2 regions of the Providencia sp. PROV_01 genome follow, and region 2 is predicted to be linked to the other one. Evidence: predicted binding sites of a transcription regulator. Region 2 holds the regulator's gene; the other holds the start of a gene.
The links. Region 2 encodes PhoB, which activates phosphate uptake and scavenging genes when phosphate is short. Its sites were predicted from a motif close to CTGTCATAAAACTGNCNNAT; they were not measured.
Positions count from the first base shown of each region.

Region 1: the regulator PhoB is predicted to act here: its motif matches at 4,336-4,355, upstream of acuI (acrylyl-CoA reductase (NADPH)).

Region 1 covers NZ_JBRFKD010000002.1:3,979,293-3,987,191, reverse strand. Annotated here, with positions in the region: gene panF (sodium/pantothenate symporter) at 1-210, opposite strand, end outside; gene ACU696_RS19330 (YhdT family protein) at 200-442, opposite strand; gene accC (acetyl-CoA carboxylase biotin carboxylase subunit) at 619-1,965, opposite strand; gene accB (acetyl-CoA carboxylase biotin carboxyl carrier protein) at 1,978-2,448, opposite strand; gene aroQ (type II 3-dehydroquinate dehydratase) at 2,467-2,931, opposite strand; gene acuI (acrylyl-CoA reductase (NADPH)) at 3,164-4,147, opposite strand; gene ACU696_RS19305 (rod shape-determining protein) at 4,753-5,796, shown strand; gene mreC (rod shape-determining protein MreC) at 5,882-6,850, shown strand; gene mreD (rod shape-determining protein MreD) at 6,895-7,383, shown strand; gene ACU696_RS19290 (Maf family protein) at 7,419-7,899, shown strand, end outside.
Region 2 covers NZ_JBRFKD010000002.1:1,077,993-1,085,891, forward strand. Annotated here, with positions in the region: gene ACU696_RS05490 (cystathionine gamma-synthase family protein) at 1-266, shown strand, start outside; gene ACU696_RS05495 (AAA family ATPase) at 314-3,997, opposite strand; gene sbcD (exonuclease subunit SbcD) at 3,999-5,213, opposite strand; gene phoB (phosphate regulon transcriptional regulator PhoB) at 5,464-6,153, shown strand; gene phoR (phosphate regulon sensor histidine kinase PhoR) at 6,177-7,487, shown strand.

The sequences.
Region 1 (7,899 bases), 2.9 Mb from region 2:
ATAGGCAGCTCCCGGCCCACCAATAAAAGAACTCGCACTAATATAGGTAGCGGTAATGGTCATCGCAAGGACAAAGCCGCCCATTGAACGATTACCTAAAAAGTATTCATTTAAAAACTCGCCTTTTGTTCGTTTTTTATATGCATAAATGGATAGCAAAAAGACGAGAGCTAGGTAGCCGACGAGAGGCAGGAGAACTTCAATCTGCATCATTCTCCTCCAGAGAGATGTCTTTAAAAATCAGTTTAACCATTATAATGCAGAGCAAAATAAAAATGATGGGTAAGATGAGACAAGACCATTCAAACCACAGTGGTAGCCCTGTAACTCCAAGTGTATTGTCCGGCAGGTAGGCACTAATAACCCAGCCGACTAGATAGGCGATAGTCAAATAAAATGACCAGCGTGCTTCTTTATTTGATTGAAGAAAACGTTTATCCACCCGTTATTCCCCTTCATTCCCATAAAAAAATAATCAGCAATTGTACGATAATCCGTGGGCTGAGTGTGAAAAATAGCAGAAGAAAAGTGCAATAAAGCGTATTTAGCATAAAAAAATACCGTAACGCAGCGCGTTACGGTATCGATTAACGATGAGTTAAACAGGTTATCGCTGACTTATTCAGCAATACCCAGTTTTTTCTCTAAATAGTGGATGTTAGTTCCGCCTTTTTGGAAATTTTCATCGCTCATAATCATTTGGTGCAGTTCAATATTGGTTTTAATACCATCGACGATAAGTTCGTTTAACGCATTTTTCATACGAGAAATAGCGATTTCACGAGTTTCACCATAAGTAATTAATTTACCAATCATTGAGTCATAATACGGAGGTACAGTGTAGCCTGCGTAAATATGAGATTCCCAACGTACGCCAAAACCACCAGGAGAGTGGAAACGGGTGATTTTTCCCGGACTAGGGATGAAGGTATTCGGGTCTTCTGCGTTGATACGGCATTCCACAGCATGGCCGTGAACCACAATATCTTCCTGCTTAACTGATAATGGTAACCCAGATGCAACACGCAGCTGCTCTTTAATCAAGTCTACACCAGTGATCATTTCAGTGACTGGGTGCTCAACTTGAATACGGGTATTCATTTCGATGAAGTAGAACTCACCGTTTTCAAATAAGAATTCGAAAGTACCTGCACCGCGATAACCGATTTCAATACACGCATTGGCACAGCGCTCACCGATATTGCGGCGAATTTCAGGTGTAATACCTGGAGCTGGTGCTTCTTCAACCACTTTTTGGTGGCGACGCTGCATTGAACAGTCACGCTCAGCCAAGTAAACCGCATGGCCTTGGCCATCAGCCATGACTTGAATTTCAATATGACGTGGGTTTTCAAGGAATTTTTCCATGTAAACCATATCATTATTAAAAGCGGATTTCGCTTCAGCACGTGTTAGGTTGATAGAAGATTCTAAATCTTTCTCATTACGTACCACACGCATACCACGACCACCACCACCACCAGATGCTTTGATGATGACAGGGTAGCCGATACGTTTCGCGATGGCTTTATTTTTTTCAGTGTCGTTCCCTAATGGGCCATCAGAACCCGGAACGCAAGGTACACCGGCTTTTTTCATCGCGTTAATGGCAGAAACTTTATCACCCATTAGGCGGATGGTTTCAGCTTTTGGACCGATAAAAACAAAACCTGAGTTTTCAACTTGTTCTGCGAAATCTGCATTTTCAGCCAAGAAACCATATCCTGGGTGAATTGCTTGCGCACCTGAAATTTCCGCTGCTGAGATAATCGCAGGGATATTTAAGTAACTTTTCGCTGATGCTGCTGGGCCGATACAAATTGTTTCATCAGCCAGTAACACGTGTTTTAGATCGCTATCTGCCGTAGAGTGAACCGCTACTGTTTTGATGCCAAGTTCTTTACAGGCACGCAAAATACGTAATGCGATTTCTCCACGGTTAGCAATAACAATTTTTTCCAGCATGGAAACGCCTCGTTATTCGATGACAACTAATGGCTCGTCAAATTCTACTGCATCACCGTTTTGCAACAGAATGGCTTTAACAACGCCTGCTTTATCTGCTTCGATTTGGTTCATCATTTTCATCGCTTCAACGATGCAAAGTGGATCACCAACGCTGACCGTTTGACCAACTTCGACAAATGGCTTCGCTTCTGGGCTTGGTGCGCGGTAGAAAGTACCGACCATTGGTGAGCGAACTTGGTGACCTGCAACTGCGGCTGGTGCAGCTGGCGCTACCATTGCTTCAGATGGTGCAACTGCATTAGCCAGAGCAGGTTGTTGTGCAACCGGTGCTGAGTAATACTGTTGAGGTGCAGCCATAACCTGAGCAGCAGGTGAAACGCGGCTGATACGTACTGACTCTTCCCCTTCAGAAATTTCCAGTTCAGAAATGCCAGACTCTTCGACCAGCTCGATCAGCTTTTTAATTTTACGAATATCCATGGATATGATTCCGTACTCTTATATTTGGATTGAATTAATTAGGCGCAGACGGTTAACCGCTGCCTGTAAAGCAAAACTATAACCATCAGCACCTAGACCACAAATTACACCGATAGCTTTATCGGAGAAATAAGAATGTTGGCGAAATGATTCCCTAGCATGCACATTAGACAGGTGGATCTCGATAAACGGGATACTCACCGCGAGTAATGCATCACGTAGTGCAACACTGGTATGTGTGAATGCAGCCGGATTGATGAGGATAAAATCAACATCATGACGTGCAGCATGAATTTTATCGATGAGTTCAAATTCTGCGTTTGACTGAAAATGACTCAGTTTTACTCCTAGCGGGTTTGCCTCTGCCTCGAGCTTGGATACGATATCAGCAAGAGTTTGGTTGCCGTATTTATCAGGTTCCCGTGTACCTAGCAGGTTCAGGTTTGGCCCATTCAAGAGTAAAATGTGAATATCTTCTGCCATTATGCTGCTAACTCCGACGATATTATCAATAGCCCGACAACATAACGCGATGCTAAGCGTTTGTCATCTTTTATCATAAAAATAAATGGATTTTCTACTGACAAAGTCCGTCATTATAATTATTTCGTGACATATAGCAGCAAAATACTGGTCTTATCAGAGAAATTACCCGAATTTATTTTTGAAAATGTGCGGTAATCCCTATTTAGGCGGGAGTACCGCAATAAATGCGTTACTCCGCTAGTAGGTTAACTAGCGTACGCCCAGTGACTTCATTTTTTAAGAGTTTTTTTGCATATTCGACACAATCTTCTAATTTAATCTCATTGCTGACTTGCTCATAGAAAGCCGCGGGGAGAGTATCTGCAAGGCGCTGCCATACTTTAGTGCGATTTGCAGCAGGGTAGTAAACAGAATCCACACCTTGTAGGCGGACATTACGTAAAATGAATGGCATGACGCTAGTTGGTAAGTCGAAGCCACCGGCTAAACCGCAGGCAGCAACAGTACCATTATAGTGCGTTTGTGCAAGAAGATTGGCGAGTAATTCACCGCCTACAGTATCAATCGCCCCTGTCCATAGCTGTTTGTCTAATGGCTTAGCAGGGTGAGTGAAATCACTGCGAGGTAATACTCTCTTGGCACCTAAACTTTGCAGGTAACTGCTGTTTTCTTCTCGACCTGAAATCGCGACAACCTCATAACCCAGTAGAGACAGTAATTGCACGGCAGTACTACCAACACCACCGCTAGCGCCACTCACGATGACTTCGCCTTTATCTGGCGTCACACCCGCTTCTTCTAAAGCGTTTACGCAAAGCATAGCGGTAAAGCCAGCAGTGCCAATAACCATCGCTTGCTTTAAAGATAAATTCTCTGGAAGAGGCGTTAAATATTTAGCCGGAACCCTTGCTTGAGACGCTAAACCCCCCCAATGCGTTTCACCAACCCCCCATCCAGTCAGTAGCACATGTTGGCCAACTTGGAAGCGTGGGTCTTCACTGTGGTGGATCTCGCCTGAAAAATCGATACCAGGTACCATCGGATATTGGCGAACAACTCCCGCCTTTCCACAAATGGCTAACCCATCTTTATAATTGAGTGTGGACCAATGAATATCGACTATAATATCACCGGCCGGGAGCATTTCTGTCGTTAGAGGTTGAATGCCAGAGATAATTTTATCTTCCGATTGTTGCAGGATGAGAGCTTTCATCTTTCACTCCTAATAAAATGATTAAATATGTACTTTAAAAGTGCCTAAAATTTGCGGGTAATTCATTGACGTAGTGACAGTGTTTAAGCTATTAATATTGTAATTAATTTGTAAAAAATAATTTTTTTCTGGCATAAATAGGCTTTTATCATGCAAAATATCGCATCTCGACGGATTCATTTTGCGTATTGACATAAATTTGCCGCGTTTTTGGTAGATAATAGAGCGAACACCCAGCGAATTCACCCAATTTGTATTGGAAATAGCCAGTGTGTAGCAATAATAAAAAGAACTAAATAATATTTGAACTTGTTGCCCCAATAACTTGTCACACTGGGAAGAAAAAGATGGAGTATATAACAACCAAAGAGTAGATGTTTTTCTGTATAATTTTATCCTGTAGGTAAAGAATACAATTAATATCTATTTTTGGGGTTTTTATCTGCTTCGTTTACATAAGAAGCATGTACAGTACGGTACGTGAAAAATAGATGAATTAACCATATTTATAGAAGCAGCTCATTAACGCCTTGAGGCAGCTTCAAGTGGTTGGTAGAGTAGACGGGTTTAAATTCGTCCCCAGCTTGCAGGATAACTCTTTCGTTATGTTTAAAAAATTTCGTGGCATGTTTTCTAATGACCTGTCTATTGACTTGGGTACGGCCAATACCCTTATTTATGTCAAAGGACAAGGCGTAAAATTAAATGAACCCTCTGTAGTTGCTATTCGTCAAGACCGCTCTGGATCGCCAAAAAGCGTTGCTGCAGTCGGTGGTGAAGCGAAGCAGATGCTGGGACGTACACCAGGCAATATTTCGGCAATCAGGCCAATGAAAGACGGTGTTATCGCTGACTTTTTCTTGACTGAAAAAATGTTACAGCACTTCATCAAACAAGTTCATAGTAACAGTTTTTTACGCCCTAGTCCGCGAGTCCTTGTTTGTGTGCCTGTTGGTGCAACACAAGTTGAGCGTAAAGCCATTCGTGAGTCCGCGCTAAGTGCGGGTGCGCGTGAAGTCTTCTTAATTGAAGAGCCGATGGCTGCAGCTATTGGTGCTGGGTTACCTGTATCAGAAGCTACAGGCTCAATGGTTGTTGATATTGGTGGTGGTACGACAGAAGTCGCTGTTATTTCTTTAAATGGCGTTGTTTACTCTTCTTCGGTACGTATTGGTGGTGACCGTTTCGATGAGTCTATCATTAACTATGTACGTCGTAATTACGGCTCGCTGATAGGTGAAGCGACAGCAGAACGCATCAAACATGGAATTGGTTCTGCTTTCCCAACCGATGAAGTTTACGAGATTGAAGTTCGCGGTCGTAACCTTGCTGAAGGTGTGCCTCGCGGATTTAAAATGAATTCCAATGAAATTTTAGAAGCATTGCAAGAACCCCTGACAGGAATTGTCAGTGCGGTAATGCTAGCACTTGAACAGTGTCCTCCTGAACTGGCCTCAGATATCTCAGAACGCGGTATGGTCTTAACGGGTGGTGGCGCGCTTCTTCGTAATTTAGATCGCTTATTGATGGAAGAAACGGGTATCCCGGTTATTGTTGCAGAAGATCCACTAACTTGTGTCGCGCGTGGCGGCGGTAAAGCGTTAGAAATGATTGATATGCACGGTGGCGACCTGTTTAGCGAAGACTAAATGGCCTTTTAGAAACGGTTGGGGAGGTTCTCCAACTGTTTTGACTATTTTTTGTTCCTCTGACATTAGCGAAACTTAGCCACACATGAAGCCAATTTTTAGGCGAGGTCCATCCCTACAGTTACGCATATTTTTTGCGGTAATCATTGCACTTGTACTGGTGGTGATTGACCATCGTTTTGAGCCTTTCAATAAAGTCCGTAACTACTTAGACACGGCGGTTAGCCCATTCTATTTTTTAGCGAATGGCCCACGCCAATTTCTAGATAATATTTCGGAAAGTTTCTCTTCAAGAGAACAACTGCAATTCGAAAACAAAGCCTTACGACAAGAGCTATTACTGAAAAAAGCGGACAACTTGCTTTTAGAGCAACTTAAGCAGGAAAATGCACGCTTAAGGGAGTTACTTGGCTCACCACTTCGCCAAGATGAACACATGATGGTAACGCAAGTTATTTCAGGCGCGAATACGCCATATCGTGACCAAGTGGTTATAGATAAAGGCAGTAATGAAGGCGTTTATGAAGGGCAGCCTGTTATTAGTGATAAAGGTGTTGTTGGCCAAGTGGTTGGGGTAAGTAATTTTAATAGCCGTGTCCTGCTAATTTGTGACACTACCCATGCATTGCCTGTGCAAGTATTACGTAATGATGTTCGTGTGATTGCAGCCGGTTCTGGATGTGCTGATGATATCCAATTAGAACCGTTACCTGAAAATACCGATATTCGTGTTGGTGACGTCCTTGTCACGTCAGGGCTAGGGGGGCGTTTCCCTGAAGGTTATCCAGTAGGGGTGGTCTCTGCCGTAAAACACGACACACAACGAGCGTATACCATCATTAGCGCGAAGCCGAGCGCCGAATTGCAGCGTTTACGTTACCTTCTGTTATTATGGGGAAATGATAACGACCCTAAAACGCCACTACAGCCTTCGGAAGTCTATCGGGCAGCAAATGAACGCTTAATGAAAGTATTGCCGCAAGTATTACCTAACCCGAATGAAATTCAGGGGCCTCCATTGCCACCCTCAATGGCTCCGACGTCACAACCATAAGTAGAGGAAACACAGTATGGTTATGGGCAAGAGAGTAAATTAGCATGGATGAGTATCGTGGAAATGGCCGCGCCATCATTTGGTTATCGTTTTTTATTGCCTTGATTTTGCAAGTCATGCCTTGGCCGGAGCAACTCAGCTTTTACCGGCCATCATGGCTTCTGTTGATTCTCACTTATTGGGTGATGGCGCTACCACACCGTGTGAGTGTTGGCACGAGCTTTATCTTAGGGATTATCGTTGATTCCATTCAGGGTTCAGCACTGGGGGTACATGCCCTCTCTTTTAGCATTATTTGCTATCTCGTCTCTTATAAGCACCAGTTGTTGCGTAATATGGCGCTGTGGCAGCAAGCGTTGGTGATTATGTTGCTGACTATCATTCAGGATCTTGCTGTTTTTTGGGCTGAATTTTTATCATCACAAGTATTATTCCATCCGCAAGTATTTTGGAATAGCTTAGTGAATGGTATTCTATGGCCATGGCTATTTTTGCTTTTACGTAAAACTCGTCGGCAATTTTCAGTATGTTAGCATGTTAGTTGTCACTCTGACTGGGAATACAGTTTATGTGTTTAATTTATCTTGCGTCTGGCTCACCCCGTAGACGTGAACTTGTTCAGCAACTTAATTATACTTTTGAAATCTTACGTCCAGAGGTAGAAGAGCTGTGGCAGGAAGGGGAGACGCCTCAAGACTATGTTCAACGTCTTGCACGAGATAAATCTTTAGCTGGTGTTGCGATAGCACCCGATAATCAACCTGTTTTGGGCGCTGATACTATTGTTGTTCTTGCAGGCAAAATTTTGGAAAAACCGCGCGATTGCCAGCATGCAGAAGAGATGCTAAGTGCGTTATCGGGAAAAACTCATCAAGTGATGACGGCGATTGCCTTATCCAACCGTCAACAGACGATACAGTCACTAATTGTGACAGATGTGACATTCCGCGAGTTATCTTTACTCGAAATACGGGATTATATACAGTCAGGAGAGCCAATGGATAAGGCTGGCGCTTATGGAATTCAAGGCATTGGTGGGCGTTTTATAC
Region 2 (7,899 bases):
CGGGTTCAACTTTCTCTATCAATGTAGGGAATAATGAGGCGGATGCATTTCGTTTTCTAGACAACTTAGCAATCTTTAAATTAGCGGTTAGTTTAGGGGGAACTGAGTCGCTCGCTAGCCATCCGGCATCGACAACTCATTCAGGTGTTGCTCAAAAGGTCAGAGAGCAAATCGGTATTAGTGATAATTTAGTTCGTCTATCTATAGGTATTGAAAATGTGAATGACCTTAAATATGCATTGGAATTAGCATTAGAGGCGATTTAATCATCAGGGTGGGGAAATTTCCCACCCTGAATGGTCACTAAATTGAGTTAGGTGATGCGATATTGTGCGGGAAGTTCGCTAAAGCCAAGCCCATTGCCTTTTTTCACTGCAATTTGGACGGGAATACGTTCTTTCATTGCTTCCACATGGCTAATTACGCCAATAGTTTTGCCAGATGCATTTAAACTTTCTAATGCATCAAGGGCAATATCTAACGTTTCTGCATCTAAAGTACCAAAACCTTCGTCTAAAAAGAGCGATTCTAATTGTGTACGGTGACTTACCATATCGGATAGCGCTAAAGCTAATGCTAAACTCACTAAAAAACTTTCCCCACCCGAAAGGGTTTTAATATCTCGAATGCTATCCGCTTGCCAGCCATCAATAACTTGTAATTCAAGGTTTGCTTGGTGGCTACGCTGTAATAAATAGCGGCCATGAAGTTTCTCAAGCTGTTGATTTGCTAAAGAAACTAAACAGTCCAAAGTTAAGCCTTGCGCATAACGTCGGAATTTATCTCCTTCAGCAGAACCAATAAGTAAGCTGAGATAGCTCCAGTCATCATAACTTAATTGGCTTTTTTCTATTTGTTGCAGCAAATCTTGTTGTTGATGGCGCAGTTGCTTGTCTGTACTGAGCTGGTTAATTATCTGGCCTTGTTTTTGGTTTATTTGCTTAATTTCTTCATCGAACTGAGTAACAATTGTTTGTAATTGCGTTTCATTAAGCGCTGAAAAATCAGTGATACGCTGTTGATTCAGTGCTTCAATAGCCTGCACCCCCTCTTTATAACGCGTTTCACACTGTATGCGAGCTTGGTTAATATGTTGTTTTAGTGCTTCTAATTGTTGTTTTTCTTCATGGCTGATTAACGCATCAAGGAAAGCTTGTTGATGACGAAATGGGCTATCCATAAGTGCTTGAGTAAACAGGGTATTAGCTTGTATTTGCGCCAGTTTTGTTTTTTCACAGGCGTCAATGAGCTCTTGATAACTTCCATTCATAGATGCGATGGCTTTATCAACCTCATTGAGTTGTTTGCTTAATTGTTCCTGAGTTTGGAAAAGTATGGTTTGTTTGTCATTCAACTGCTGAATAAATTGGCTGATAGCTAAGCCAGAAAGCAGTGTTTTTCGTTGCGCTGTTTTTTGCTCTAAACCTAACTCAATTTGTTTAAGGCGATTTCTTTCTTGTTCAATTTGTTGATTGAGAATATTGAGTTGCTCTGACTCAACTTTTAATGTGGCATTATTGACCTCAATTTGTTGGCTAAGTGTTTGCGCCGCCATTTTTTGGTTATTAAAACGCTCACTTCGCTGAGTAATATCGAGAACCCATTCATCGAACTTATCTTTATCTGGCACATTTAAGTTAAATGGCGCTAGGGTAGATTGCCACTGCTCTATTTGTCTCTGTTTACGTTGTTGGAATTGGCTCTGTTCTTTTTGCAACTCATCATGTTGTTGTGTTTGGTTTTTTAAGCGTTCTTCGACTAATAACAGGTCTGATTGCAACTGGGTAAAGCTTGCTTGTTGTTCGTGTAAATGATGTTTGGTTTGCTGGTATTCACGCTCAAGAGCAGCCATATCCACAACTATTTTCTGTTGCGTCGCCAATTGCTCTGTTAATTGATTAACAAAGAGCGTAACGGCTTGTTCATTTTGGGCCAACTCAGGTGTGAGTGCTTGCTCACATGTCTTTTGCCACTGTTGGTTAAATACATCGAATTGTTCATTGATTTGCTGCTGTTGCTGTAAATTTTCGTTTTGACGTTGTTTTTGTGTGTGAAGTTGTGATTCTAACTGAGTTTGTTGTTGTTTTAATTGGTCGAGTTTATTTGTTAGTTCAATGAGTTGTTGCTGTGTTTCACTGAGATGGATTGATTGATAATCGTTAACTGCCGGGTGTTCTGTTGAACCACATAATGGGCAGGGGTTACCTGCTATTAGTTGCTGGCGCTCATGCTCTAGGCTGACAATTTTTTGTTCTAATTGTAATTTGTCATTGGTTAGTTTGATGAGTGGGGTCAATTCATTAATATGTGTTACCGCAAGGCTCAACGCTTTTTGCGTAGTGGTGATATCTTGCGCTAATTCAACATCTTTTTGGAGCTGTTTCTGTTTTTGCGTTTGCGCATTAAGGCATTGAGATAATATTAATGGCAATAACTTAGCATGTTGCAAACGTGCTTGTAGCTGTTCAATGTGTTGATTGATGGTGTTAATGTCATGTTTTTCTTGGTTTCGCTTGTAGATTTCTTCTTGTTTTTTGAACGCTACAGTGCTGTGCTCTAACTCGAGACGTTTTTGGGATAATTTCTCTGTTTGCTGCTGCTGTTGCCGCTGTAACTGCTCGACTTCATTTGAAAGTATCTGTTGTTTTTCGGGCAAGCTGGCCAGTTTATCAGCTAATTCGAAAATAAAATGGCCTTGTTGTTGCCAACTGCCTATTTGTGAACTGAGCTCAGCGTCTTTTGGGTGTTCTTCTAGGAATATATTGTGTTTTTTTAACTCAATGTACGCATTTTGGATCTGACTTTGCGTTTCACTAACTAAGCATTGCTTTTGCTGAAGAGTGATTTGTTGTTGTTCAATTTGCTGTTTAATTTCAGATTGTTGCTGTTTCAATTGTGCAATTTGGTTATCAAGAGGCCTGACTGTTTCATCAATCAATTGATGTTGTTGTTTGGCAAAATCAAGGTGTTGTTGATACTCGGATTGCGATTTAAACAACTTTTCTTGCAGTGGGGTGCGCTCAGTTTGTTGGGTTTGCAAGCTAAGTTTCAAATGGTGTTGTTTATTCGTGTATTCAGTGAGTTGTTGCTGTTGTCGTTCAACTTCCTGCCATAATGGACGAAGGGATTCCGCAGGGGCACTATCAGCTAATCTTTTTAATTGAGGTTGCGCGGCTTGGAACTCAAGTTCGTTTTTTTTGAGTTCTTCATCAAGTGATTGCATGCGCTGGGTGAGTTGATGATATTGTTGCCACCAATTAACCCCTTGTTGGTGGCGAGCACGCTGTTGCTTGGTTTGTGCTTCTTGTTCAAGCAAATCGTTTTGCTGTACCAATAATTCTTGATGTTCTACTTCTGTGAGTAAATTAATGTTTTGCGCTTTTGCTTTTAGCAAATCTAAGTCAATTTTGGCTTGCTTGTGTTGATTAAAAACATAAATTGAAATTTGGCTATAAATTTCGGTGCCTGTAATTTCTTCAAGTAAATCAGCGCGTTCTTTCTCAGAGGCATTTAAAAAAGCCGCGAAGTCCCCTTGGGAGAGTAAAATGGATTTAGTAAAACGCTCATAATCAAGCCCTGTTATTTGCGCCACTAATTCTTTTATCTCTGTGATTTTTACGGTCAATATTTTACCATCAGCAACCGTTGCAAGCTCAGCTTTAGGCTGTTGTAAATTGCCATCAGGTTTCCCTCCAGCCCGTCGTTGGCTCCAAAAGGCTCGATAAGCTTTACCTTTGACCTCAAACTCTACCTCCGCGAGGCATTCCCCTGTATGGCGAGTCATCAGTTCATTTTGTGCATTAGAAATGGTTTTTAAACGCGGTGTTCGGTGATAAAGCGCGAGGCAAATCGCATCTAATAAGGTCGTTTTTCCTGCACCGGTGGCACCCGTAATGGCAAACAGGCCATTGCTAGCAAATGGCTCTTCAGTGAAATCAATTTTCCATTCACCTCTAAGAGAGTTAATATTTTTTAAACGTAAACTTAAAATTTTCATATTAACTTTCCTTGCTCAGTTGCAATGCGTCATAAGATTGTTGAAATAGCTGGAATAGACGCTGTTCACGCTCAGGATCTTCTAAAGACTCTTGAGCAAGGCGGCGTAAAAAAACGTCTTCTACGGTGAGTTCACTCAATGTTTCATTGGCCAAGGTTTGGCTTTGTCCCTGTATTTGCTTGCGTGCACGGCGTAGTATTACGACTTCGACTGGGAGGTCTTGTGTCAAAGCTTCAATACGTTGTTGGATATCAGCGAGGTAATCTTGTGAAGCAACTTCAATATCAAGCCAAACCGGTTTATCACCTTGGTAATCTTTCCATATCTCTAATTGCTGTTCTATTTGGTTTAAGGAGCCTTTAATACTTTGTAATGGCTGAATAGTCGGGATTTCCAGTGGTGTGATTTGAGTCAATTCACTTCCGCTGAATTCAACAAGGCAGACACTTTTTTGTTGTGTTGTTTCGTCAAAGCTCAATGCAATAGGTGAACCGCAGTAGCGAATATTTTCTTGTCCTCCAATCACTTGGGACCGGTGAATATGGCCAAGGGCGATATAGTCAGCAGGCGGAAAAGCCCCTGAAGGAAACGCATCTAACGTACCAATATAAATATCTCGTACAGAGTCAGTTAAGGCTGCGCCGACAACAGTTAAATGGCCTGTTGCAATAATTGGAATATCCAGCCCCAAAGCGGTTCGCTGTTCTAGCGCGAGTTGGTAGCTGGCTTGGTAATGATCATGAATAGCTGTTTGCAGCGAGCGTTGTTTCTCTTCAATATTTTGTCCTGCAATACTTAGTTGAATATCTCGAGGGCGTAAAAAAGGAATGGCACAGACTAAACCAATAGGTTGAGCCTGTTTATTGACTAAGGTAACAACATGGGGCTCACTTCCCGACGTAATGACTTGTGTATTTAAGTAACGAAGTAGAGCACTTGATTCATTGAGTACAGAAACTGAGTCGTGATTACCGCTTAAAATGACTAATTGGCAGCCTGTTTTTTGTAAATCAACAATAAATTTGTTGTACAGTTCACGTGCATAGCTAGGCGGAGAGCCTGTATCGAAGATATCACCAGCAACGATGACTGCATCAACGTGATGTAATTCCACTTGTTCAACGAGCCAATTCAAGAAATGTTGGTGCTCAGGCGCACGGCTTTTGGTAAAAAAATACTGACCAAGGTGCCAGTCTGAAGTATGAATAATGCGCATGAGCTATCAATTCCTATCAACAATAATGTGCACGAGCGTTCGATAACTAAGTATACCTGATCCAGATAACTCGTTGAGGGATGTTTGCGGCTTTATTACCATGTTGCGGAAATATTTCACTTAAATGACATTTAACCGCTAAAATAAAGATTAATATGAGTTTTGCTCATTGATATTCATAATTCTGTCATAAAAGTGACGCATAATACTTTCACATTTTAAATGTCTTCTTAATTTTACAGGAACAATCATGGCAAGACGCATTCTAGTTGTTGAAGATGAAGCGCCCATCCGAGAAATGGTTTGTTTTGTATTAGAACAGAATGGTTTTCAGCCTATTGAAGCTGATGATTATGACAGTGCGATTGCACAACTCGTTGACCCTCTACCCGATCTCGTACTACTGGATTGGATGATCCCAGGGGGCTCCGGTATCCAAGTAATTAAGCATATGAAGCGTGATAGCGCAACACGTGACGTTCCTGTCATGATGTTAACCGCACGAGGAGAAGAAGAAGACCGCGTAAAAGGTTTGGAAGTTGGCGCGGATGACTATCTGATTAAGCCGTTTTCACCAAAGGAATTAATCGCTCGGGTAAAGGCAATTTTACGTCGTATTTCACCAATGGCGACGGAAGATATTATTGAAATGAATGGGTTAACGTTAGACCCTACTTCTCATCGTGTGACCAGCAATGAAATCCCTATCGATATGGGGCCAACTGAATATAAATTACTGCATTTCTTCATGACTCACCCTGAACGCGTATATAGTAGAGAACAGCTACTAAATTATGTATGGGGAGCCAATGTGTATGTGGAAGATAGAACCGTTGATGTCCATATTCGGCGGTTAAGAAAGGCACTAGAGACGGAAGGTCATGATAAAATGGTACAAACTGTACGCGGTACAGGTTATCGTTTTTCTATCCGTTACTAAAAACCACAAAGGGAGAGGCATGCGTGCTTGAACGTTTATCGATTAAGCAGCTGATTTGGGGGCTGTTTTTATTTATCTTACCCGCCCTTATCTTATCGGTTTTTATTGGCCACCTAGCGTGGCTATTAGTGATATCGCTACTTGCTGCACTGACATGGCATGGGTATAACCTACTTAAACTTTCTTACTGGTTGTGGCTCGATAAAAGCATGTTACCACCCGAGGGGAAAGGAGGGTGGGAACCGATATTTTATGGCATCTACCAGATGCAACAACGTAATCGTAAACGCCGTCGTGAGCTAGGCCAGTTAATTAAACGGTTTCGTAGTGGTGCAGAATCACTACCTGATGCCGTGGTTATGATGACAACAGAAGGGAATATCTTCTGGTGTAATCGTCATGCGCAGGCTTTACTCGGTTTCCGTTGGCCTGAAGATAATGGCCAACATATTTTTAATTTATTACGTTACCCAGATTTTAGCCGATACTTCACCATTAAGCGTTATGACCAAGCGCTGACTATCGAGCTCAATAGTGGTGAAATTGTTGAATTTCGTATCTTGCCGTATACCGAAGGGCAGTTATTGATGGTAGCTCGAGATGTGACAGAAAAACGCCGTTTGGAAAAGGCCCGTAGGGACTTCTTTGCGAATGTAAGCCATGAATTACGAACTCCTCTTACTGTCATTCAAGGCTACCTTGAAGTCATGGATGACCAAGAAAATGTCACTGCGGCCAATAAAAAAGCACTGCATGTCATGCAAGAGCAAACTCATCGTATGGATAACTTGGTTAAACAGCTTTTGCAGTTATCACGTATAGAAATTGCTCCTCAAATTAACCTTGATGAGCAAGTGAATATCCCTGTCATTCTCAAAATGATTGAGCAAGAAGCGTTAAGTTTAAGCCAAGGGCGCCACCAGTTTGAATTTCATGTTGATGAAAAATTGCGTGTCCATGGTAATGAAGAACAATTACGAAGTGCAGTGGCGAATTTAGTCTATAACGCAATCAGCCATACGCCAGAAGGCACCAAAATTTGGGTTGAATGGCAAAGAAATGGTCAGGGTGCTCGTTTTAGTGTGAGAGATAACGGGCAAGGGATACCTACAGAGCATATTCCTCGTTTGACAGAACGGTTTTATCGGGTAGATAAAGCACGCTCCCGCCAAGGCGGTGGAGGTACCGGCCTTGGGTTGGCTATTGTTAAACATGCATTACAGCACCATAGCAGCCAATTGGTGGTAACAAGTCAATTAGGTAAAGGGAGTGAGTTTTCATTTACTTTACCGCCAGTATTTATTGTTGATGACAAAAAACTTAAAAATGGGTAAATAATTCCACTTTGTTAATATAATCAAAATATTAATAAAGTGGATTATTTCTATTTATCAATCCATACCTGTATTAAATTCAAAACATATATATTTAATGCTGATTATTGCTATCACATTAATTATATATTCTGTTAAATAATCAATTTTAATCACCAGAAAAAGACGAGTTGTTCATTTTTCGAGCAAAGCATATAACGAGTATTGGGATTTTACTGAAAGTAATCACTAGTTCTGAAAATTAGTTTAGTTATTTATTCTTGTTTTTCGGTTTGCTATTGCCTTTTTGCCCTATAAAAGTTCTACTTGTTGTCAGTTATTGGCGAATTTTTCTGTTTTTTGACTTTTCATTTCGTATGATACAAACAAACATGCTTTTTTATATTGTTAACAGTATGTTTATCAGAATTCT